3 regions of the Bacillus sp. PK3-037 genome follow, and region 1 is predicted to be linked to each of the others. Evidence: predicted binding sites of a transcription regulator. Region 1 holds the regulator's gene; each other region holds the start of a gene.
The links. The regulator Rex, encoded in region 1, represses fermentation and respiration genes when NADH is low (regulators of the CRP and FNR family bind a similar motif). The targets are predictions, from matches to a motif close to TTGTGAAATATTTCACAA.
Positions count from the first base shown of each region.

Region 2: a site for Rex is predicted at 2,204-2,221, ahead of M1D69_RS19435 (L-lactate dehydrogenase). Genes of this name have one in related genera too.
Region 3: a site for Rex is predicted at 5,960-5,977, ahead of M1D69_RS02260 (nitrate reductase subunit alpha). Genes of this name have one in related genera too.

Region 1 is NZ_CP096408.1:3,490,692-3,498,296, forward strand. Features, by position in the region: gene M1D69_RS17915 (CPBP family intramembrane glutamic endopeptidase) at 1-673, shown strand, start outside; gene M1D69_RS17920 (DUF4305 domain-containing protein) at 670-861, shown strand; gene tatC (twin-arginine translocase subunit TatC) at 907-1,665, opposite strand; gene tatAY (sec-independent protein translocase protein TatAY) at 1,672-1,845, opposite strand; gene M1D69_RS17935 (redox-sensing transcriptional repressor Rex) at 1,867-2,514, opposite strand; gene moaC (cyclic pyranopterin monophosphate synthase MoaC) at 2,511-3,023, opposite strand; gene abc-f (ribosomal protection-like ABC-F family protein) at 3,150-5,078, shown strand; gene tsaD (tRNA (adenosine(37)-N6)-threonylcarbamoyltransferase complex transferase subunit TsaD) at 5,305-6,345, opposite strand; gene rimI (ribosomal protein S18-alanine N-acetyltransferase) at 6,338-6,793, opposite strand; gene tsaB (tRNA (adenosine(37)-N6)-threonylcarbamoyltransferase complex dimerization subunit type 1 TsaB) at 6,803-7,492, opposite strand; gene tsaE (tRNA (adenosine(37)-N6)-threonylcarbamoyltransferase complex ATPase subunit type 1 TsaE) at 7,473-7,605, opposite strand, start outside.
Region 2 is NZ_CP096408.1:3,780,512-3,788,116, reverse strand. Features, by position in the region: partial or broken gene amyE (alpha-amylase) at 105-2,086, shown strand; gene M1D69_RS19435 (L-lactate dehydrogenase) at 2,263-3,228, shown strand; gene M1D69_RS19430 (L-lactate permease) at 3,260-4,885, shown strand; gene bmr3 (multidrug efflux MFS transporter Bmr3) at 4,927-6,465, opposite strand; gene M1D69_RS19420 (MarR family transcriptional regulator) at 6,578-7,042, shown strand; gene M1D69_RS19415 (LysE family translocator) at 7,116-7,605, shown strand, end outside.
Region 3 is NZ_CP096408.1:428,627-436,231, reverse strand. Features, by position in the region: gene narI (respiratory nitrate reductase subunit gamma) at 1-179, opposite strand, end outside; gene narJ (nitrate reductase molybdenum cofactor assembly chaperone) at 176-730, opposite strand; gene narH (nitrate reductase subunit beta) at 756-2,219, opposite strand; gene M1D69_RS02260 (nitrate reductase subunit alpha) at 2,209-5,895, opposite strand; gene M1D69_RS02255 (Crp/Fnr family transcriptional regulator) at 6,051-6,527, opposite strand; gene M1D69_RS02250 (YwiC-like family protein) at 6,671-7,390, shown strand; gene M1D69_RS02245 (Crp/Fnr family transcriptional regulator) at 7,423-7,605, opposite strand, start outside.

The DNA.
Region 1 (7,605 bases):
CGCGATTCCCTTGTTATTTAAATTCGGTTATGCGGGAGGACAGCCCACAAAAGAAAATCTGCTGTACGCGCAGGGATTATGGTCCGTCATCAGTTTTATTGCCTGTCTGATTGTTGTATTGCTCATTCTCAGAACCGCGCCTAAAACTACGCTGCGGAACGAAAAGAAAGACTCGGTCGGACTTTCAATCCTTTGGGCGATAGCCGGGTTTTTCATAGCCCTTTTCTCTCAGGGAATAGCCGGTTCTATTGAATATTATGTATTTGGCATCGGAAGAGAATCAGAAAATACAAAAGCCATCCTGGATGTGATCCAGGCAGTCCCGCTCATGATTATCGTTTCTTCTATCATCGGGCCAATATTAGAAGAAATCATCTTCAGAAAAATCATTTTCGGCGCGCTGTACGAAAAAACGAATTTCTTTATTGCCGGACTGATCAGCTCCATTATTTTCGGAATTGTTCACGCGGATTTAACGCACCTTCTGCTGTATACGGCAATGGGCTTTACCTTTGCATTTCTATATGCGAGAACCAAACGGATTTGGGTGCCGATTTTCGCCCATGTAATGATGAATACTTTCGTCGTCATCATGCAGCTTGAGCCTGTTCAGAAATACCTTGAACAGCAAAGCACACAAATGCAATTGATTATTGGAGGATTATTTTCATGAGAAACCCGATAGTGTGGGGAATGATCTACTTTGCCGTAGGGTGCATCTTTACTTATCTCGCCGCAAGCTCGCCAGGCAGCATGTGGTCATTTTACTCCATCCTGCTGATGGTATTCGCTGCATACAATATCAGCATTTCTTTTAAGATGTTCGCCTTTTCATTTAAAATAAAGAAGAACCAGAAATAAAGAAAATCCATTTCTCTTCTATGAGAAATGGATTTTTTATGTTGGCTAAGAAGAAACGTCCTGATCGGCAGTACTGTTTTTCTGCGCTTTTCGATAGGCAGCCTTCGATATTAAAATACTGATTTCATACAAAATCAAGAGCGGAACAGTCACCATCATGTGAGACAAAAGCTCAGGAGGTGTAATCAGAGCAGCAATCACAAGCAGCGTAAAGTACGCATACTTTCTGATTTTCGCTAAGAACATCGGTGTCACAATTCCAAGCCTTGTCAAGAACATAAGGATGACCGGCATTTGAAACAACAGTCCAAACGGAATCGTCAGCTGCAGAAGAAAATGAAAATATTCATTAATTCCAATCACCTGAGTGACATTCAAATCCTGAGAGATCCGTTTCATAAAATCGACAACAAAAGGAAATAAAATATAATAGGAAAAAGATAAACCCGCTAAAAACAGCAAAATAGAGATCGGAATGTAGCTGAGCGTTACTTTGCGCTCCTTTTCATAGAGGCCCGGGCTCACAAAAGCCCAAATCTGATAAAGAATAACCGGCGAAGTCAGGACAATCCCGATGATAAACGCAAACTGCATAAACACATAAAGCGGGTCTGTCAGATTAAACGCATTGAGCGTGAGCTCCTTCGCTTCATCCGTTTCTTGCAGATACACTATAATCGGCTTCGCTAAAAAAAATCCCGCGATAAAGAAAACGACAAACGCCAGCGCCACAACCAGCAATCGTTTTCGAAGCTCCGCAATATGCTCCAGCAGCGACATTTGATTCACTTTCATTTGTGTCATCCTAACTTACTGATTCTCTTTCTTTTTTTCCTCATCATCACTCGCTAATCCTTTAGTAGCGTTTTTGAATTCACGAAGTGTGTCTCCAGCCGCTTTTCCCAACTCAGGCAGCTTTTTGGGACCAAAGATAATCAGAGCAACGATTGCGATAACAGCAAGGCTTCCAGGACCGATCGGCATATTTGGGCTCCTCCTTTCCGGTTACTCGATTTCCTCTAAAACAGAATAATGCTTCAAGAAATAAACCAGTGACTGAAGCTCTACAGCTAAATCTATATGATGAATTCGAATGTGTTCCGGCACATTCAAACGGGCCGGCGTAAAATTAAGAATACCCTTAATTCCCAACGCAACCAATCTGTCAGTAATCGACTGAGCCGCAACTGCGGGCACTGTCAGAATGGCAACTGATTCGCCTTTTACATGTTGTTCAAGATCATCAAGGTTAAAGACGGGCACACCGCCTACCTCAGTTCCTATTTTACTCTCATTTATATCAAAAGCCATAGAAATTTTTGTGTTATTATTTTTTGTGAAATTATAGTGAAGAAACGCTGTTCCTAAGTTTCCGACACCAATCAAGATAACGTCTGTCATTTCATCCTGATCCAGCGTTTTTCGGAAAAATGACAGCAAATAATCGACATTATATCCGTATCCTTTTTTGCCAAGAGCTCCAAAATAGGAAAAATCCCTGCGAATCGTGGCAGAATCAACCTTTACGGCATCGCTGAGTTCAGCGGATGATACACGCTGTTTTCCTGACGCATGCAGATTCTTTAAAAAGCGATAATAAAGCGGCAGCCGTTTTGCCGTCGCCTGCGGAATTTTTGATTGATCCTTATTCATTTTTGGTCCTCCAAATTATACTCGGATAGTTCTCTTTTAAAGTCACCGTTTTTTCCGCCTGTCTTTTCCAGCAAGCAGGTAGGGCCGATGACCATCCCCTTATCAAGCGCCTTGCACATATCGTAAACAGTAAGGGCACACACCGATGCAGAAGTTAGCGCTTCCATTTCCACACCTGTACTCCCTTTCGTTTTGACCTGTGCTTTTATATGAAGTATAACTTCTGTTTCTTTTATTTTCCAGTCAAACGAAATATCGACCCCGCTCAAGGATAGCGGATGGCACATCGGAATGATATTTGATGTTTGTTTCGCAGCCATAATACCCGCAACCTGAGCGACAGCAAGTACATCTCCTTTGCCGATATCATGGCTTTTTATTTTCTCGTACACTTCACTCTTCATGTGTACGCTTGATACAGCCGCCGCAGTACGGACAGTCGAAGATTTTTCGCTGATATCCACCATCTGGGCTCTGCCCTGTTCATTAAAATGAGAAAATCCATTCATAGTAAAAACTCTCCTTAAACAGATCATACACTATTTTCTTCTCTATGTCTTATTCGGCCAATGTATTGTTTGCTGAGTTCTGGTTCATAAGCTACACTTAACTTATTATAGCAGAGGTGAAATAATATGATGATCTTACAAATTAATCAGCTTTCCAAATCATTTGGTGCTGATACTATTTTAAACAATATAAAGCTGGAAGTCAGAAACCGTGATCGCGTCGCAATTGTAGGAAGAAACGGCGCTGGGAAATCTACACTCCTTAAAATTATCGCAGGTCACCTTTCATATGAAAAGGGTGAAATGATCAAGCCGAAAGATATCACAATGGGCTATTTGGCCCAGCATACCGGCTTGGATTCTAAGCTTACCATAAAAGAAGAGCTGCTGACTGTTTTTGATCACTTAAAAGCGATGGAAAAAGAAATGCGAAACATAGAAGAAAAAATGGCGGCAGCTGACCCAAGTGAACTGGAAGGCATCATGAAAACCTACGACCGCCTTCAGCAGGAATTTAAAGATAAAGGCGGCTATCAATATGAAGCAGATGTCAGATCTGTGCTGCACGGTCTCGGCTTCAGCCATTTTGACGATTCAACACAGGTGCAAAGCCTGAGCGGAGGTCAGAAAACAAGACTGGCTTTGGGTAAGCTTCTGTTAACACAGCCTGACCTTCTCATTCTAGATGAGCCGACCAACCATCTGGACATTGATACGCTGACATGGCTTGAACATTATTTACAAGGCTATTCAGGCGCGATTCTGATTGTTTCTCACGACCGCTACTTTTTAGACAAAGTGGTGAACCAGGTGTACGAGGTATCAAGAGCGGAAAGCAAAAAGTATCACGGCAACTACAGCGCTTATCTCGACCAAAAAGCCGCGCAGTATGAGAAAGATATTAAAATGTATGAAAAGCAGCAGGATGAAATCACCAAGCTTCAGGACTTCGTAGACCGAAATCTGGCGAGAGCCTCAACGACAAAAAGAGCACAAAGCCGCCGGAAACAGCTTGAACGGATGGACGTCATGTCAAAACCGCTCGGCGACGAAAAATCAGCAAATTTTCATTTCGATATTACAAAACAGAGCGGGAACGAGGTCCTGCGGGTTCAGGACCTGACCATCAGCTATGAAAACCAGCCGCCGCTTCTGACAGATGTGTCGTTTAGGCTTACAAGAGGAGAAAGCGCCGCTCTTGTAGGTCCCAACGGAATCGGAAAATCAACCCTGCTGAAAACATTAATAAACACACTGAAGCCGGATCAAGGAACAATAGCATACGGCTCAAATGTCAGTGTCGGTTACTATGACCAGGAACAGGCTGAGCTGACTTCCTCTAAACGCGTCATTGATGAGCTGTGGGACGAGTATCCGGAGCTTCAAGAGAAAGAAATCAGAACGTGCCTCGGAAATTTCTTATTCTCCGGGGATGATGTGCTTAAACCCGTCCATTCCCTAAGCGGGGGCGAAAAAGCAAGAGTGGCCCTGGCAAAGCTGATGCTGCAAAAAGCTAACTTTCTCATTCTTGATGAGCCGACGAACCATCTTGACTTAGACAGCAAAGAAGTTCTCGAAAACGCCTTGATTGATTATCCGGGCACATTGTTATTTGTCTCACATGACAGATATTTTATTAACAGAATCGCAACAAGGGTATATGAGCTTTCTCCAAACCATATTGAAGAATATCTCGGAGATTACGATTATTATACAGAGAAAAAAACACAGCAGCTGGAATTGGAGAAAATGAAACAGCAAGAGGAAACTGAAAAAGCCACGGCTGCAATGAAATCCGACTCTAAACGTTCTTATGAGGAAGAAAAAGAATGGAAAAAGAAAGAACGCCAACGACTCAGACGCATAGAAGAAATTGAAACGACAGTTCAAACCATAGAAGAAAAAATCAGTCACAATGATGAATTACTTTGTGATCCGGAAGTATATCAGGACCATGAAAAGGTACAAGCCATCCACGCTGACAACGAGAAACTCAATCAAGAATTGGAAAACCTATTATCAGAATGGGAAGAACTATCCACAGAAGAAGATTAAAAAAGTCAAGCACCTCTTTTTTAGAGGTGCTTTTTATCCACAGAAAATAACCTTATAAGCAAACAAAGAAAGCGGTTTATACACAGTATCCACAAAATATTCTGAATTTATCCACTTTATTAACAGTCTCTCAACCCCTTTATCCATCTATATCTCTATAATTACTCACAGATATGTGGATAAATTGAGAATTATCTGTTAATAACAATAAAAAAGCCTCACGCCATTATGTCGTGAGACCTTGGTAAGAAGTCAGTTCAAGACCAGGCTGGCCATTCATATCATATGATCCGCGAATCCCTTTTTCAAAAGCAATTGTACCGGCCGCAGCAATCATTGCAGCATTATCTGTACATAAGGATAGCGGAGGAATGATGAGCGCTGTCCCCTCATGCTGGGAAAATTCCTTCTGTAACGCAGCTCTGAGTCCTCTGTTTGCAGCTACTCCTCCGGCCAAAAGAACCTGTTTGACACCATATTCCTTTGCAGCGCGTGCCGTTTTTGTCACTAAGACATCAATGACGCTATTCTGAAAACTGGCAGAAAGATCTTCCGGCGCAATTTCCTGTCCTTTTTGAGCCGCATTATGAAGCGTATTGATCACAGCTGATTTCAGCCCGCTGAAGCTAAAATTATAAGAACCTTCTTCAAGCCATGCGCGAGGCAGAGGAATAGTGTCATTCCCTGATTCCGCAAGCTTGTCAATCTGCGGTCCGCCTGGATACGGGAGACCCATCGTTCTCGCCACTTTGTCATACGCTTCCCCTGCTGCGTCATCGAGTGTTTCCCCGATCACTTCAAATGAACCGTGTTCTTTCATATAAACCAATTCCGTATGGCCGCCGGAAACGACCAATGCAAGCGCTGGAAAAACAATTTCTTCTACCAGACGGTTTGCGTAGATATGGCCCGCTATATGATGGACTCCAACTAACGGAATCTGATGCGCAAAGCTCAATGCTTTAGCGGCGTTTACCCCGATGAGCAGTGCTCCCACCAATCCCGGGCCTTCAGTAACTGCAATCGCATCTATGTCACAGTATGTCATGTCTGCTTTACGGAAAGCCTCTTCGATCACTAAAGTGATTTGCTCCACATGATGTCTTGATGCAATTTCCGGCACAACCCCTCCGAATCGTTTATGGCTTTCAATTTGAGAGGCCACAACGTTCGAGACGATTTCTGTTCCGTTTTTGACAATAGCTGCTGCCGTTTCATCGCAGCTCGTTTCGATTCCTAATATATAAAGATCTTTTTGCTCATTCATTTATCGTCACCCACATAATTAACGCATCTTCCCCGTTATCAGTATAATAGTTCTTTCTTATTCCGCCGGGCTGCATCCCGAACTTTTTATATAAACTTTGAGCAGGGTGATTGGAAACCCTCACTTCAAGCGAAAGCCGCCTCGCCTCTTTTTCTTTACAAAGCTCGAGAGCTGAACGAAAAAGTGCTTCTCCTAAAGACTGGCCCCTATACTCTGGTTTAATCGCTATATTTGTGATTTGGGCGTCGTCCATCACAATCCAAATCCCGCAATAACCCGCGATACAATCGTCCTTTTCAATCACGAGATAGTGGGCATACGGATTTTCAAGCAATTCATGATAAAACGAATCCTTCGTCCAGGGAGACGTAAAGGAGGATGTTTCAATTTCGTATACGTGATCAACATCATCAAGCTGCATTTTTCTGACTGCTGCTTTTGTTTTCATCCTATCACCCTACTTTTGACTTTCAATCCATTTCGCTTCAGCTTCTGCAAGCCGTAAATAATCCGGCACAAGCCCGTGAATATCAGCAGCTTCCCTATCTGCACCCAAGTAAGCCAATTCGGAAGGGCGGGGATTATGCTGAGCCGCAGCCCCAATGATTCCATTTGTCCCTAATACATCCAATACCGTCTCCTCGTGTATGGATGTATCATGACCTAAAAACAAAACAGGGCGATCCTTCTCTTTTAGCATCTCCAGCCACTCTGTCAGCATCACATTTTGATCCGGCACAGCCTGTTCTAAAAGACCGTTTTTATATTCATAAAGACCTGTATACACCTGTCCGCGTCTCGCATCAAATATAGGGCTGATCAGACCGTCAAAGTGACGTCCATTTGCAGCCAGCACTTCAAGACTTGAAACAGCAGAAATTGGAATGTTTAAAGACCAGGCAAGTGTTTTGGCAATGGTTACACCGATTCTCACCCCTGTGTACGAGCCAGGACCTTTTGCGACAACAATTTTAGAAAGATCCTGCGGGGTTATATCACAATCATTCAGCAAAGAATGAACAGCAGGCATCGCCCTCACAGAGTGATTCTTTTTTAAATATGTCATGTATTCTGCTATGACAGTGTTGTCCCGAAGCAGCGCTATGCCTAAAGTATAATTCGATGTATCAATTGCTAATATTGTCATGTCTACTTATCTCCTCACAAAGCATTTCATACCGATTCCCCACAGCTGTAAAGGTGATCTCTCTTTCATCGTCACCAGCTCTTTTAATGGCAATTTGCAGTCGCTCCTGCGGA
Region 2 (7,605 bases), 290 kb from region 1:
TTCTCCAGTCTTCACAATAATTGAAAGGAGGAAGCTGAAGAAAGAGTAAGAGGAATTTTTGACTCCGCAGTCAGTCTTCAAAAATCAAATAAGGAGTGTCAAAAATGTTTAAAAAACGATTCAAAACCTCTTTACTGCCGTTATTCGCCGGATTTTTATTGCTGTTTCATTTGGTTTTGTCAGGCCCGGCGGCTGCAAACGCTGAAACTGCAAACAAATCGAATGAGGTGACCGATTCATCGGTCAAAAACGGGACCATCCTTCATGCATGGAATTGGTCATTCAATACGTTAACGCAAAATATGAAAGAGATTCGTGATGCGGGCTATGCAGCCATACAGACGTCTCCAATTAACCAAGTAAAGGAAGGGAACCAAGGAGATAAAAGCATGAGGAACTGGTACTGGCTGTATCAGCCGACATCGTACCAAATCGGCAACCGTTACTTAGGCACTGAACAAGAATTTAAGGACATGTGTGCAGCCGCGGAAAAGTATGGCGTAAAAGTCATTGTTGATGCGGTTGTCAATCATACCACCAGCGATTATGGCGCGATTTCTGATGAGATTAAGCGTATTCCAAACTGGACCCATGGAAACACACAAATTAAAAATTGGTCGGACCGATGGGACATCACTCAAAATGCATTGCTTGGGCTGTATGATTGGAATACTCAGAATACTGAGGTGCAAGCCTACCTGAAAGGTTTCTTGGAAAGAGCATTGAATGACGGAGCAGACGGGTTCCGCTATGATGCCGCCAAGCATATAGAGCTTCCCGATGATGGGAATTACGGCAGCCAATTTTGGCCGAATATCACGAATACATCTGCCGAGTTCCAATACGGAGAAATCCTGCAAGACAGTGCCTCCAGAGATGGAGCATATGCGAATTATATGAATGTGACAGCATCTAACTATGGACATTCCATAAGGTCCGCTTTAAAGAATCGTAATCTGAGCGTGTCGAATATTTCCCATTATGCATCTGATGTGTCAGCCGACAAGTTAGTCACATGGGTGGAATCACATGATACGTATGCCAATGATGATGAAGAGTCCACATGGATGAGTGATGACGATATTCGTTTGGGCTGGGCAGTGATTGGTTCCCGCTCAGGAAGCACGCCTCTTTTCTTTCCAGACCTGAGGGCGGAGGAAATGGTGTCAGGTTCCCTGGAAAAAGTCAAATAGGCGATCGCGGGAGTGCCTTATTTAAAGATCAGGTGATCACTGCAATCAATCAATTTCACAATGTAATGGCCGGACAGCCTGAGGAGCTATCGAATCCGAATGGAAACAATCAAATACTTATGAATCAGCGCGGCTCAAAAGGTGTTGTGTTGGCAAATGCAGGTTCCTCATCTGTCAGCATCAATGCTTCAACGAAATTACCTGATGGCAGCTATGATAATAAAGCTGGGGATGGTTCCTTTCAAGTAACAGACGGTAAACTGACAGGCACGATCAATGCCAGATCAGTGGCTGTTCTTTATCCTGACGATATTGCAAATGCGCCTCATGTCTTCCTTGAGGATGTCAAAACAGGGGTAACCCATTCTTTCAATGATCAACTGACGATCACCCTGCGTGCAGATGCGAATACAGCAAAAGCCGTGTATCAAATCAATAATGGGCAAGAGACAGCGTTTAAGGATGGAGACCAATTCACAATCGGAAAAGGAGATCCATTTGGCACAACATACGACATCATGTTAACAGGAACGAACAGTGATGGCGTAACGAGGTCTCAGGAGTACAGCTTTGTAAAAAGAGACCCGTCTGCGGCCAAAACAATTGGCTATCAAAATCCGAATCATTGGGGCCAAGTAAATGCTTATATCTATAAACATGATGGAGGCCGGGCAATCGAATTGACCGGGTCTTGGCCAGGTAAAGCAATGACTAAGAATGCAGATGGAATTTACACACTGACGCTGCCTGCGGATACGGATACAACCAACGCCAAAGTGATTTTTAATAATGGCAGCAGTGCCCAAGTGCCCGGCCAGAATCATCCTGGCTTTGATTATGTGCAAAATGGTTTATATAACAACTCTGGATTAAGCGGTTCTCTTCCTCAGTGAGGGCAAGCGATCAGCGGAAAAATCCCAAAAGAAACCATCATAGATGGTTTCTTTTTTGTTCATAAATCAGACAAATCTTTTCTCTTGCAAAAGTTTGTGAAATGTTGCACAATATAAATGTGAAATACTTCACAAACAAACATCAAAGATAAACAAACACTGGAGGATGAGGATAAATGATGAATGAACGTGTAAATAAAGTAGCTTTAATCGGAGCGGGTTTTGTTGGAAGCAGTTATGCATTTGCGTTAATTAACCAAGCGATCACAGATGAGCTTGTGGTCATTGATTTAAATAAAGAAAAAGCAATGGGCGATGTAATGGATTTAAACCATGGAAAGGCGTTTGCGCCGCAACCGGTCAAAACATCTTACGGAACATATGAAGACTGCAAGGATGCTGATATTGTCTGCATCTGCGCCGGAGCAAACCAAAAACCTGGTGAGACACGCCTAGAATTAGTAGAAAAGAACTTAAAGATTTTCAAAGGCATCGTCAATGAAGTCATGGCGAGCGGATTTGACGGCATCTTCTTAATCGCGACAAATCCGGTTGATATTCTGACTTACGCTACATGGAAATTCAGTGGCCTGCCAAAAGAGCGGGTGATCGGAAGCGGCACAACACTAGATTCTGCGAGATTCCGTTACATGCTGAGCGAATACTTTGGCGCAGCCCCTCAAAACGTGCACGCGCATATTATCGGAGAACACGGTGACACAGAGCTTCCTGTCTGGAGCCACGCAAATGTCGGCGGAGTGCCAGTCAGTGAACTCGTTGAGAATAACGATGCGTACAAACAAGAGGAGCTTGACCAGATCGTAGATGACGTGAAAAACGCCGCTTACCATATCATTGAGAAAAAAGGTGCGACTTATTACGGTGTTGCGATGAGCCTTGCCCGCATTACTAAAGCCATTCTTCATAATGAAAACAGCATTTTAACTGTCAGCACATATTTGGACGGACAATACGGCGCAGATGACGTATACATCGGTGTTCCGGCTGTCGTAAACCGCGGAGGTGTTGCAGGCATCACTGAGCTGAACTTAAATGAGAAAGAAAAAGAACAGTTCCTTCACAGCGCCGGCGTCCTTAAAAACATCTTGAAACCGCATTTTGCAGAACAAAAGATCAACTAATCGCAACTATAGAGTAAAGGGCTGATTGTCAATGTGGGAGCAGTTGTATGATCCGTTTGGAAACGAGTATGTGAGCGCACTTGTGGCGCTCACTCCGATCCTCTTTTTTCTCTTGGCTTTAACTGTTTTTAAAATGAAAGGCATTCTTGCGGCATTTCTTACCCTAGCCGTCAGTTTCTTCGTCTCCGTTTTGGCATTTCATATGCCGGTTGAAAAAGCAATTTCTTCTGTTTTACTAGGAATCGGGAGCGGTTTGTGGCCGATTGGCTACATCGTTCTGATGGCGGTGTGGCTGTATAAAATCGCAGTGAAAACCGGGAAATTTACCATTATTCGTTCCAGCATTGCCGGCATTTCGCCTGACCAAAGAATACAGCTATTATTAATTGGTTTTTGTTTTAACGCGTTTTTGGAAGGCGCGGCCGGTTTTGGTGTTCCGATTGCGATTAGTGCGGCGCTGCTCGTCGAACTTGGTTTTAAACCGTTAAAAGCGGCGGCGCTCTGTTTGATTGCGAACGCAGCCTCTGGAGCCTTTGGTGCGATTGGAATTCCTGTAATCACAGGGGCACAGATTGGTGATTTGTCTGCTCTTGAGCTGTCACGGACATTGATGTGGACACTGCCAATGATCTCATTTTTGATTCCGTTTCTGCTTGTATTCCTATTAGACCGAATGAAGGGAATCAAACAGACATGGCCTGCCCTGTTGGTTGTGAGCGGTGTGTATACAGCGGTTCAGACACTGACAATGGCGGTGCTTGGACCGGAATTAGCAAACATTTTGGCGGCTTTATTCAGCATGGGCGGACTTGCGCTCTTCCTCCGCAAATGGCAGCCGAAAGAGATTTACCGGGAGGAAGGAGCCGGCGAGACTGGTGAGAAAAAGGCATACAGTGCCGCTGACATTGCGAAAGCATGGTCTCCTTTCTACATTTTAACTGCCGCGATCACAATCTGGAGCCTTCCTGCCTTCAAAGCGCTATTCCAAGAAGGCGGGCTGTTATATCAGACAACACTATTATTGAAAATGCCTTTTCTGCATCAGCAAATTATGAAAATGCCGCCGATTGCGCCACTTGCCATGCCGTTAGATGCAGTCTTTAAAGTCGATCTGCTGTCAGCGACCGGTACAGCGATTTTAGCCGCGGTCATCGTGACAGGACTGTTCAGCAAAAACTTCTCTTATCGGGATGGCTTCAGTTGCTTGAAGGAGACAGGGAAGGAACTGTGGATGCCGATTGTCACGATCTGCTTTGTGATGGCGTTTGCCAATCTGGCCAACTTCGCAGGGCTCAGCTCTTCAATTGGGTTGGCACTGGCGAAAACAGGAGATTTGTTCCCGTTTGTCAGTCCTGTTCTCGGCTGGATCGGCGTGTTCATTACCGGTTCTGTTGTCAGCAATAACGCTTTGTTCGGACATTTGCAGGTTGTCACTGGAGCGCAGATCGGTGCGGGTTCTGATTTGCTGTTAGCTGCAAATACGGCGGGAGGGGTGATGGCGAAACTCGTTTCTCCTCAGTCTATCGCCATCGCCGCCGCAGCGGTCGGACAGACTGGCAAGGAATCTAAACTGTTTAAACGGACAGTGGTGTACAGCCTGATTCTGTTATTGATCATTTGTATATGGACGTTTATTCTTGCAAGATTAGGGTTGTAATCGAAAAAAGCAGTACATGTCAGCCATGTACTGCTTTTTTGTTAATTTGCTTTCTTCGCCATTTCCGCTGTTGTTTTCACTCTGGCTTTTCCCATAAACAAAACGGTGACCGCCGCGAGGACAATTGGAATCAAAGCGAGCAAAAAGACATATGTGATGCTTGATGACATCGCGTCAATAATGCGATTCAGGATCACCTCAGGAATCTGGGAACGTGTTCCTGCTTGAAAAATCTCCTGCGGGTCGCCGATATTTTGCGCGGCGCCTGAGCCTGCTGAGCCTTTCATGCCGCTGAAGCCTTCGCTCAGCTTGTTTGTGAATACGTTTGTTTGCACCGTTCCGAAAATGGTGACGCCCAAGGTCATGCCGAATGACCGCAAAAATGAATTTGTAGAGTTGGCCGTTCCCCGAAAACGGGGTTCAAGATCATTCATCGATGCCGCCGGCAGCAAGGAGAAGTTAAAGCCAACCCCAAATCCTGAAATCATCATAAAGACGGTCAGCCATACCCGTGCTGTGTCAGGCGTCATATTGGAAAGAAGCAGCATGCCGATAAAGAAAGCGATAACAGATATCAGCATCAAATTGCGGAAGCTGACCTTCGTTTGGAAGATCCCGCCGATCATGCTTCCGATGACTGATCCAATCATCATCGGCGTCAAAATAAAGCCCGCGCTTGTCGCTGAGCTGCCGTATACCGCCTGAACGAAAATCGGAATAAATACCGCTAAAATAATGAATGTTCCGCCATACAGGAAAGCGAGAATCTGCGCTGTGGCAAACAAACGGTTTTTAAACATCCAGAAAGAAATAATCGGCTCTTCCGCTTTTCTCTCCACTATAAAAAAGGCAATGAAGAAAACAGCGAATACAATAAACAGACCAATGATCTGAATGGAATTCCAATCGTATGTTTTGCCGCCAAGCTCAAGTGCGAACATCAGGCATACAATGGATACGACTAAGGTAACCGCGCCGCCCCAGTCAATTTTCTGCTTTCTGTGCTCCAAAGATTCTTTGTAGTAGCGAATAATGAAAAACAATGACAATGCACCGATTGGCACATTGATGTAAAACACCCAGTGCCAGCTGATCGAATCTGTAATGATCGCGCCTAACAGCGGCCCAAGAACACTGGATAATCCGAATACAGCACCGAACATGCCGGACATTTTTCCGCGTTTTTCCGGCGGAAACAAATCAAAGATAATGGTAAAGGCAATCGGCAGGAGCGCGCCGCCTCCAATCCCTTGAATGGCCCGGTAGATGATCAGCTGATTCATCGTCTGTGCAATGCCGCATAAAGCCGACCCGATTAAGAAAAAAATAAGTCCAAACAGGAAAAAACGTTTTCGGCCGTACATATCGGAAAGCTTGCCGTAAATCGGCATTCCAGCCATGACCGCCACCATATAGGATGCCGTCACCCAAGCAAATTTATCAAAGCTCCCAAGATCGGCTACGATGCTGCCCATCGCGGTGGCAACAATCGTATTGTCCATTGCAGACATCAAGATGCCCAGCAGGAGACCGAGGACCACAAATTTGGTGGAAGCCTGTTTTGCTGATGTTGTGTCCATTTGTTCTACCTCCTCTTACTTTTCTATGTAAGTTCTGATATCATGATAATAGTTTGATCATTGAATATCTCGATTATCAAGATAAATTTGATTCTATAGGGAGGACTGTCAGTTGTCAACAAGAAATTCCAAAAGTGAGTTGGAAAAGACTGCCGTTCAGCTTTTTCGGAAATTGGGCACAAGAACGGTTCTGTTTCATCAGGCAGCCGCTCAGGCTCTCGGTCTGTTTCCCACCGATTTGAAATCAGCTGACATCTTAAATGAAGCGGGACCGATGACGGCCGGAGAGCTGGGGAAAAAGACAGGCCTCAGCACAGGTTCTGTCACAGCGCTTGTTGATCGGTTAGAAAAAGCGGGGTATGTGGCTCGTGAAAAGGACCCGAACGACCGCAGAAGAGTCATGATCGTCCCTTTGACCGCTTCGAAAAAACATGTAAAGGATTTGTTCCGCTCTCTGTCAGAGTCGACGATGGATTTGTGCCGCGAGTATACGGAAGAGGAACTGGAACTCATTTTCAGCTTCGTAGGCAAAGCTGCCGATATTATGGAAGAAGAGCTTGAACGTCTGAAACAGTAAGCGAAATTGTGCATAGCTTGGCCCGTTCCCGAATAAATTGTACAAGTTGAGTAAGAGAGGGGAGTACGGGCCGGTGAACATTTTTTTGAGTTATATTGTGCTGGGGCTGTCCTTGTCTGCGCCTGTGGGACCTGTCAATGCGGCGCAAATTGATAAAGGCATTAAAAACGGGTTTTGGCATGCGTGGATTTTTGGTTTAGGCGCCATGACAGCTGACGGACTGTACATGCTTTTCATCTATTTCGGTCTGTCACAGTTTTTGACCGCTCCGTTTGTGAAAACGTTTTTGTGGCTCTTTGGCTTTTTTGTACTGACTTATACGGGAATTGAAACACTGAAAAATGTCAGAGAACCGATGGATGTGCGAAGCACACGGGGAAAAGCGTCATACAGGAAAACGTTCGCTTCAGGTTTTCTCATTTCACTGTCAAATCCATTGAGCATCCTTTTTTGGCTTGGGATTTACGGAAGCATACTTGCGAAAACAGCAGAGGCCTACAATATGAATCAGCTTCTTATCTATAGCTCCGGCATCATGATCGGCATTTTAATCTGGGATTTTT
Region 3 (7,605 bases), 1.1 Mb from region 1:
ACAAACAGCATCCCCCAATGAAAGAGCGTGCTGCCCGCCGCAAGCTTTTTCTTTTCTAACAGTTCGCTTGATTTGGCGGTCCAGCCAAACTGGTCGTGCTGATAGCGGTAAATATGCCCGCCGATAAATATCGTCAATACCATATACGGCATGATAACCCACAGGATCTGCCCGCTCATGTCCGAACAGCTCCTTCGCTGCTTTCACACAAGCCGATTTCCTCAAGCGCGGTAAGCAGTGCATCCAGCAGTACGGCATATAAACTTTGGTTTTGATCTAAACGGGATGTCAGCTCCCGCAAATTAGACAGATACTTCTCAAATATGCTCTTGGCTTCCTTCATCTCCGCAATGGCGGCGAATTCCAGCATAAGCGGCAGGTAATCGGGAAGCTCTTTGTCTGTCGGGAGGAAGCCGGATTGCTCATAAGTGTTCTTTAACTGCAGCAATTCAATGCCGCGTTCCCTTTGCTCGCCTGAGTTAAAGTAGGTGACATACATATTCGTTTTTTTCCCGAAGTCAAACGTGTATACATAGTGTTCAATCAGGGCCTGCGGGGAAAAACATGCTGATGACTTTACAAAATGAAGCAGTTTCTCCCGGATATGCTGATTTTCGATTTCATTGATCAGATCTTCCCATTCGGGATGTTCCGCTCTCCACTCTTCATCCGGATACGAAAGAAGATAGGAAAGAGCCGAGAATGTGATTTGCCGGTCTGTGGTGTTCATCGTGTTACACCTCATTTTTCTTTGGTTATATACAAGAGCCGGGACCGCCTGAAAATGATAAGCCGCAGCTCCCTTGTTCAGCGTATAAATCAGAAATGTCTTCACGGTGGCTGCTCGGAATCACAAATCGGTCATCGTATTTGGCGATCGCAAGCAGCCGATACATGTCTTCAATTTGCTGTTCTGTTAAGCCGACACTGGAGATCAGTGCCGGGTCGATGGATTTATTCGTCTGGATCGCTCTCATATACTGGCGCATGACAGACATTTTCTTTAATGTCGACCGAATATGATTTGTATCACCGGCCGTTAATAGCTGTGCCAAATAGTCAATCGGAATCCTCATTTGGTCGATAGCCGGGAAAATATCTTCCGGCGTTTGCCGGCTGCCTTTTCCTTCAAAGAGATTCATAATCGGGCTGAGCGGCGGAATGTACCAAACCATCGGCAGTGTGCGGTACTCAGGATGAAGCGGCAGCGCAATCTTCCAATCAATGATCATTTTATAGATTGGCGATCGCTGCGCGGCCTCTATCCATTCAGCCGGGATGCCTTGTTCTTTTGCTAGTTTGGCAACTTCAGGATCATTCGGATCAAGAAAAACGTCTAATTGGGAATGGTAGAGATCCTTTTCATTTTCAACGGAGGCCGCTTCCTCCACTTTGTCCGCGTCGTACAGCATGACGCCGAGATAGCGGATTCTGCCCACACACGTTTCGGAGCAGATGGTCGGCAGTCCCGCCTCCAAACGCGGAAAGCAGAGTGTGCATTTTTCCGCTTTGTTCGTTTGCCAATTAAAATAAACTTTTTTATACGGACAGGAGGAAACGCAATACCTCCATGAACGGCACGCGTTTTGATCCACAAGCACAATGCCGTCTTCCTCGCGTTTGTACATGGCGCCGGACGGGCAGGAGGAAACGCACGCCGGATTGATGCAGTGCTCGCAGATACGCGGAAGATACATCATAAAGACTTCATCGAATTCTGTTTTGATAGACTCCTCCATCTTTTGAACGTTCGGATCTTCAAGTCCCGTAATATGTCCGCCCGCCAGATCATCCTCCCAGTTCGGACCCCATTCGATATTCATGAAATCTCCTGTCAGCGACGATTTTGGCCTCGCTACGGGCTGATGTTTTTTCTGCGGACTGTTAGTCAGTGTTTCATAATCATAGTTCCAAGGCTCGTAGTAATCATCAATGGTTGGCTGATTCGGATTATAGAAAAGATTTGCAAGACGGTTGGTTTTCGGGCCTGATTTCAGCTCGAGCTTTCCTTTTTTTAAGGTCCAGCCGCCTTTATATTTGTCCTGATCCTCCCATTGCTTCGGATAGCCGATACCTGGTTTTGTTTCTACATTATTGAAATACATATATTCGGCACCGGAACGGTTTGTCCATGTGTTTTTGCAGGTCACGCTGCACGTGTGGCAGCCGATGCATTTATCCAAGTTCATGACCATACCGATTTGCGCTTTAATCTTCAAGCCAATCGACCTCCTTCAGCTTGCGGATGACGACATTCAGGTCGCGCTGATTCCCTGTTGGACCGTAATAATTAAAGCCGTAGCTGAGCTGGGCATAGCCCCCGATCATCTGCGTCGGCTTGACGTGTATCCTTGTCGGGCTGTTATGGGTGCCTCCGCGGTTATTTGTCAGTTTCGTGCCGGGCACATTGATGTGGCGATCCTGGGCATGGTGCATAAACGCCATTCCTTTAGGAATCCGGTGAGACAAAACCGCTCTCGCGACGACAACACCGTTTCGGTTAAAGCATTCAATCCAATCGTTATCTTTTATATCCGTGTCCTCTGCATCATCTTTATTCATCCACACCGTCGGCCCGCCGCGGAACAACGTCAGCATTGGCAGGGAATCAAAATACATGCTGTGGACAGACCATTTATTATGCGGCGTTAAATAATTGAGAACGATTTCTTTGCCCTCTTGATCAGGCCGTTTGCTTAAGAAAGGGCGATGCTGGAGGATCGGTTTAAAGGTCGCCATCGTTTCCCCGAACTCCATCATTAGCTCATGATCGACATAATAGGATTGTCTGCCTGTCAGCGTACGCCAAGGGATTAATTTTTCCACATTTGTCGTAAACGGCGAATACCTGCGCCCGCCTTTTTCCGAGCCTGTAAATGCCGGAGACGTGATGACCGTTTTGGGCTGAGCCGTGATTTGTTCGAACGTAAAGCATTCTTCCTCCCGCTCTTCAGCCAGATCTTTCAGCTTCAGATTCGTGATGTCTTCAAGCGATTCCCATGCTTTTACGGCAACTTTTCCATTCGACGTGGACGAGAGGGTTAAAACGGCTTCTGCCGCCTGCTTGGCCTCGCTTATATTCGGACATCCCTTTGCGACACTGTCTGAGGTGACTTCTCCCAGCCTTTTTTTGAGTGATTCGTATTCATCGGCAATCGACCAGCTCATGCCTTTTGTTCCGCTTGGTTTTAAGGCGGCGTTTGGGCCGAGCGCAGTCATTTTATGAAAGATTTGCTTGTAGTCCCTTTCAACAACTTGAATGTTCGGCATCGTTTTCCCCGGGACGGCTTCGCATTCGCCTTTGCTCCAGTCCTTAATTTTTCCGAGAGGCTGGGCCATTTCCTGCATGGTGTCATGAAGGAGCGGTGCGGCGACAGCTTCTTTTACCGGCTTCATATCAACTTCGTCCGCGAGATCGGAGACGGCTTTTGATAAAGCCTTGAAAATATCCCAGTCCGACTTCGATTCCCAAGGAGCCGAAATAGCCGGGGCAAAGGGGTGGATAAACGGATGCATATCAGTGCTGCTGAGATCGTGTTTTTCATACCATGTCGCCGCTGGAAGCACGATATCGGAATACAAGGCGGTACCGGCCATTCGAAAATCGAGATTGATTAACAAATCGAGCTTTCCTTCCGGTGCCTGCTCGCGCCACTTGATTTCTTCAGGACGGATGCTGTCGCTGTCGTCATTCATCAAGCCGTTCGTCGTTCCCAAGAGATGCTTGAGAAAATATTCATGCCCTTTTCCCGAACTGGAGATCAGATTCGCTCTCCACACGAACAGGTTTCTCGGAAAATTCGCTTCATTGTCAGGATCTTCAATGGAAAATTTCAGTTTTTTCTCTTGAAGCTGGCGGGCCACATAGTCAGCAACGTCTTTTGTTGTCTTCGCCCCCGCTTTTTCAGCTTCTTTGTACAGATCAATTCCGTTTTTATCAAATGTCGGATAAGACGGAAGCCACCCGAGTCTTGCCGCCAGCACATTGTAGTCGGCGTGATGCTTGTAGCGGGAGGATGCCGCGATCGGAGATGCTAAGTCACTGACCGGCTGATCCTCGTAGCGCCACTGGTCAGTCGCAAAATAGAAAAAGGAAGTGCCGTTTTGCAGCTTTGGCGCCCCCTCCCAATCCTTAGCGTTGGCGATCGTCTGCCAGCCTTCAGCAGGGCGGAGTTTTTCCTGTCCCACATAATGAGCCCAGCCTCCGCCATTAACACCTTGGGCGCCTACCAATAACACAAGATTTAACACAGCGCGGTATATCGTATCGGAATTGAACCAGTGATTAATGCCCGCTCCTACAATAATCATCGAACGGCCCTCTGTATCGATCGCATTTTGGGCAAATTCCCTGGCAATGTTAATGACCATCTCTTTTTTGATCCCTGTCACCTGCTCCTGCCAGGCTGGCGTAAACGGCTCAGGATCGTCATACGAGCAGGCTGATTTTGCCCCGATCCCCCGATTCACGCCGTAGTTAGCCAAAATCAAGTCAAATACGGTTGTGACATAGACATCTTCATTGTCCAGGACCAGTTTTTTAATAGGCAGGTCTCGCTCAAGCACTCTGTTTCCCTCATTTGAGAAATAAGGGATTCGAACCGTGCCGATTTCGTCCTCTATGCCGAGCACCGAAAGCCGGGGTTCAATCGATTCGCCTGTTTCTTCATCTATCATGTGCAGGTTCCATTTCTTTTGGGCGTCCCAGCGGGAGCCCATTGTTCCTTGCGGGATCGCGAATGCGCTTGTACGTTCATTCCACACCGCAGGCTTCCACTGATCATGCCCCGTCTGCCGCCCGATGTCCTTCGCGTGAAGAAAACGCCCGGCCGTATACACGCCATCCTCTTTAGTTAGAGTGACAAAGAATGGGAAATCCGTATATTGCTTTGCGTACTCTATGAAACGCTCTGTCTTCTGATTAACGTAAAACTCCTGCAGGATCACATGCCCCATCGCCATCGCAAGCGCGCCGTCTGTTCCTTGGCGGATGCTCAGCCAGTCATCCGAAAATTTAGAGGATTCCGCGAAATCGGGGCTGATTGAGATGACCTTAGCGCCTTTGTAGCGGGCTTCTGCCAAAAAATGCGCATCCGGCGTCCTCGTTAACGGCACATTGGAGCCCCATGTGATGATATAGCCTGAGTTGTACCAATCACTGCTTTCCGGGACGTCTGTCTGGTCGCCCCAGATTTGCGGCGATGCCGGGGGAAGATCCGCATACCAATCATAGAAACTGAGCATAGGGCCGCCAATCAAAGACATAAACCGCGAGCCTGACGCATGGCTGATCATGGACATAGCCGGAATCGGAGAAAACCCGATATTCCGGTCAGGGCCGTATGTTATAACCGTATACAGCAGAGAAGCAGAAATCAGCTTCAGCACCTCCGGCCATTCAGCGCGCACAAAGCCGCCCTTTCCCCGCGCCTGTTTATAGGACTTCGCTTTATCCGGATTTTCAACGATCGATTTCCATGCTTCCAAAGGATTTTGATGAGCCTGCAATGCTTCCCGCCACAAATTGATCAGGACACCGCGCACGTATGGGTATTTCACACGCAGCGGGCTGTAGATATACCATGAAAAACTGGCCCCTCGCGGACAGCCTCTCGGTTCGAAATCAGGCATATCCGGTCCGGTTGATGGGTAATTCAAGTTTTGTCCTTCCCACGTGACGATGCCGTTTTTCACGTATATATTCCAGCTGCAGGACCCTGTGCAGTTGACACCATGGGTGGAGCGGACGACCTTATCGTACTGCCATCTGTTTCTGTATACATTCTCCCAATCACGATCTTCATAGGTTGTTTGGCTATGTTTATTTGATTGATGCTCAATAGGAGAGAAATAGTTTAATCTCCTAAACAACGGACTCATTTTCTTTTTTTTCATGAATATTTCACTCCTTCCGAGTCAGGTATTCTAAGTTCACTATATACAGAGGCAGGATGTTTCCTTGTGAACTATGTCACACACTCCCCTTTTTTCACAGAAAGTTCACATGAGGAAGAAGGAATTGAAATATCGAACAAAAAACCCGGTTCCTTTTAGGAATCGGGCTCAGCGTTTTCGTCCTGAGATCTATGCATATATCGCAAAAACAGCTCATAAGAGAAAAAGACATTTTGCTGGAGCATCACCAGAAAATTCATTTGCAGCTGCGGATAATAGGACATGATTTTCTTTAATATGTAAAAAGGGATATTGAGCATAAGAATGTCTTCGGATGTTCGGACTGAAATGAATGGAGATAAGAACATCCCGCCTTTTTCATCAATCGGAAACACATCGCCTTTTTCCCACAGCGCCACGGTTTGCGACCCTTCAGGCAGCCTGCTGTCAATAAAACGAATACTGCCTTTTAATACAATATAAATGGATTGAGAATGGAGAAAAGATGGATCCTGATCACATGAACCGCGGATAAACGTCCCGTTATTCAACAATGTTTCGACAATGGATAGAGGCACTTCATTAAACATAGGAAGTTGTTTCAAAAAAAATAAATAGTCACACTGATTCATAGGGAAGCCTCCTGTGCTAAGGATAGCTTTAGTGTAGCCCGGCCGATCCATGACAGCAGTGATGTATTTCACAGATGATATGATGAATGTCACTTATTGGCGGTATTTTTGCTTTTATAATGAAACAAGAAAGGAGTGTTTCGATGAAGGCGCTTATTCCGAAGCAGCACGGCGCTTGGGCCATGCTGCTGATTCCGTTTTGCCTCGGTATGGTGAAGGGAGGAGCGGTTCTTTGGCATATCCCCCTATTTTTAGGCTGGCTTTTTCTTTATTTGGCTGTTTATCCTATTACGCTGGCATTAAAAAAGAAACAAATCAAACCCTATCAAAAGTGGATATTTTCTTACAGTTTTCCAGCCTGCAGCTTTTTGCTTGCCGCCGTCATCCATAAGCCGTCTTTTATCTGGCTTGCCTTTTCTTTGCTGCCGCTGTTTCTCATTCATGTGTATTATGCCCGGCAAAAAAATGAACGAGCGCTGCTGAATGATTTTGCGGGCGTCTTATTCTTTTGTACAGGCGGACTCGCCAGCTGCTGGCTGGGGACGGAGACTCTTGACGGCTGGGCATGGTTTATTTTCGCACAATCTGCTTTGTTTTTTATCGGAAGTTCATTTTATGTGAAGTCGGTGATCCGGGAGAAGAATAATAGAGTATTTGCTTACTGGTCGTGGGGCTATCACCTGATCCTCCCCTTACTTTCCGCAGCTCTCGGAGGTGGATGGGCCGTTCTCGCCTTTATCCCCAGCAGTTTGCGTGCATGGTTTTTTCATGGAAAGAAGTGGCCTGTTCAAACGATCGGCATTCTTGAAATCGTCAATGCGAGCTTCTTTTTCGCCATCATGTGTATTTGGCTAACAAGATAAAAACAAGGACATATTGCTGTCCTTGTTTCCTCTTAATCAATATTGCAAATCTCTAACGGGCAATTTTCGCACTCAATCTCACACCGTAAATAGTCCCGCTGATGCAGTACAATCTTTCCGGAATCCTCTATTGAAATAACCCCTTGTTTGCGGAGATCACTCAGCATGCGGTTGACGCTCTCTCTTGCAGCCGCGCAAAATTTCGCCAAATCCTG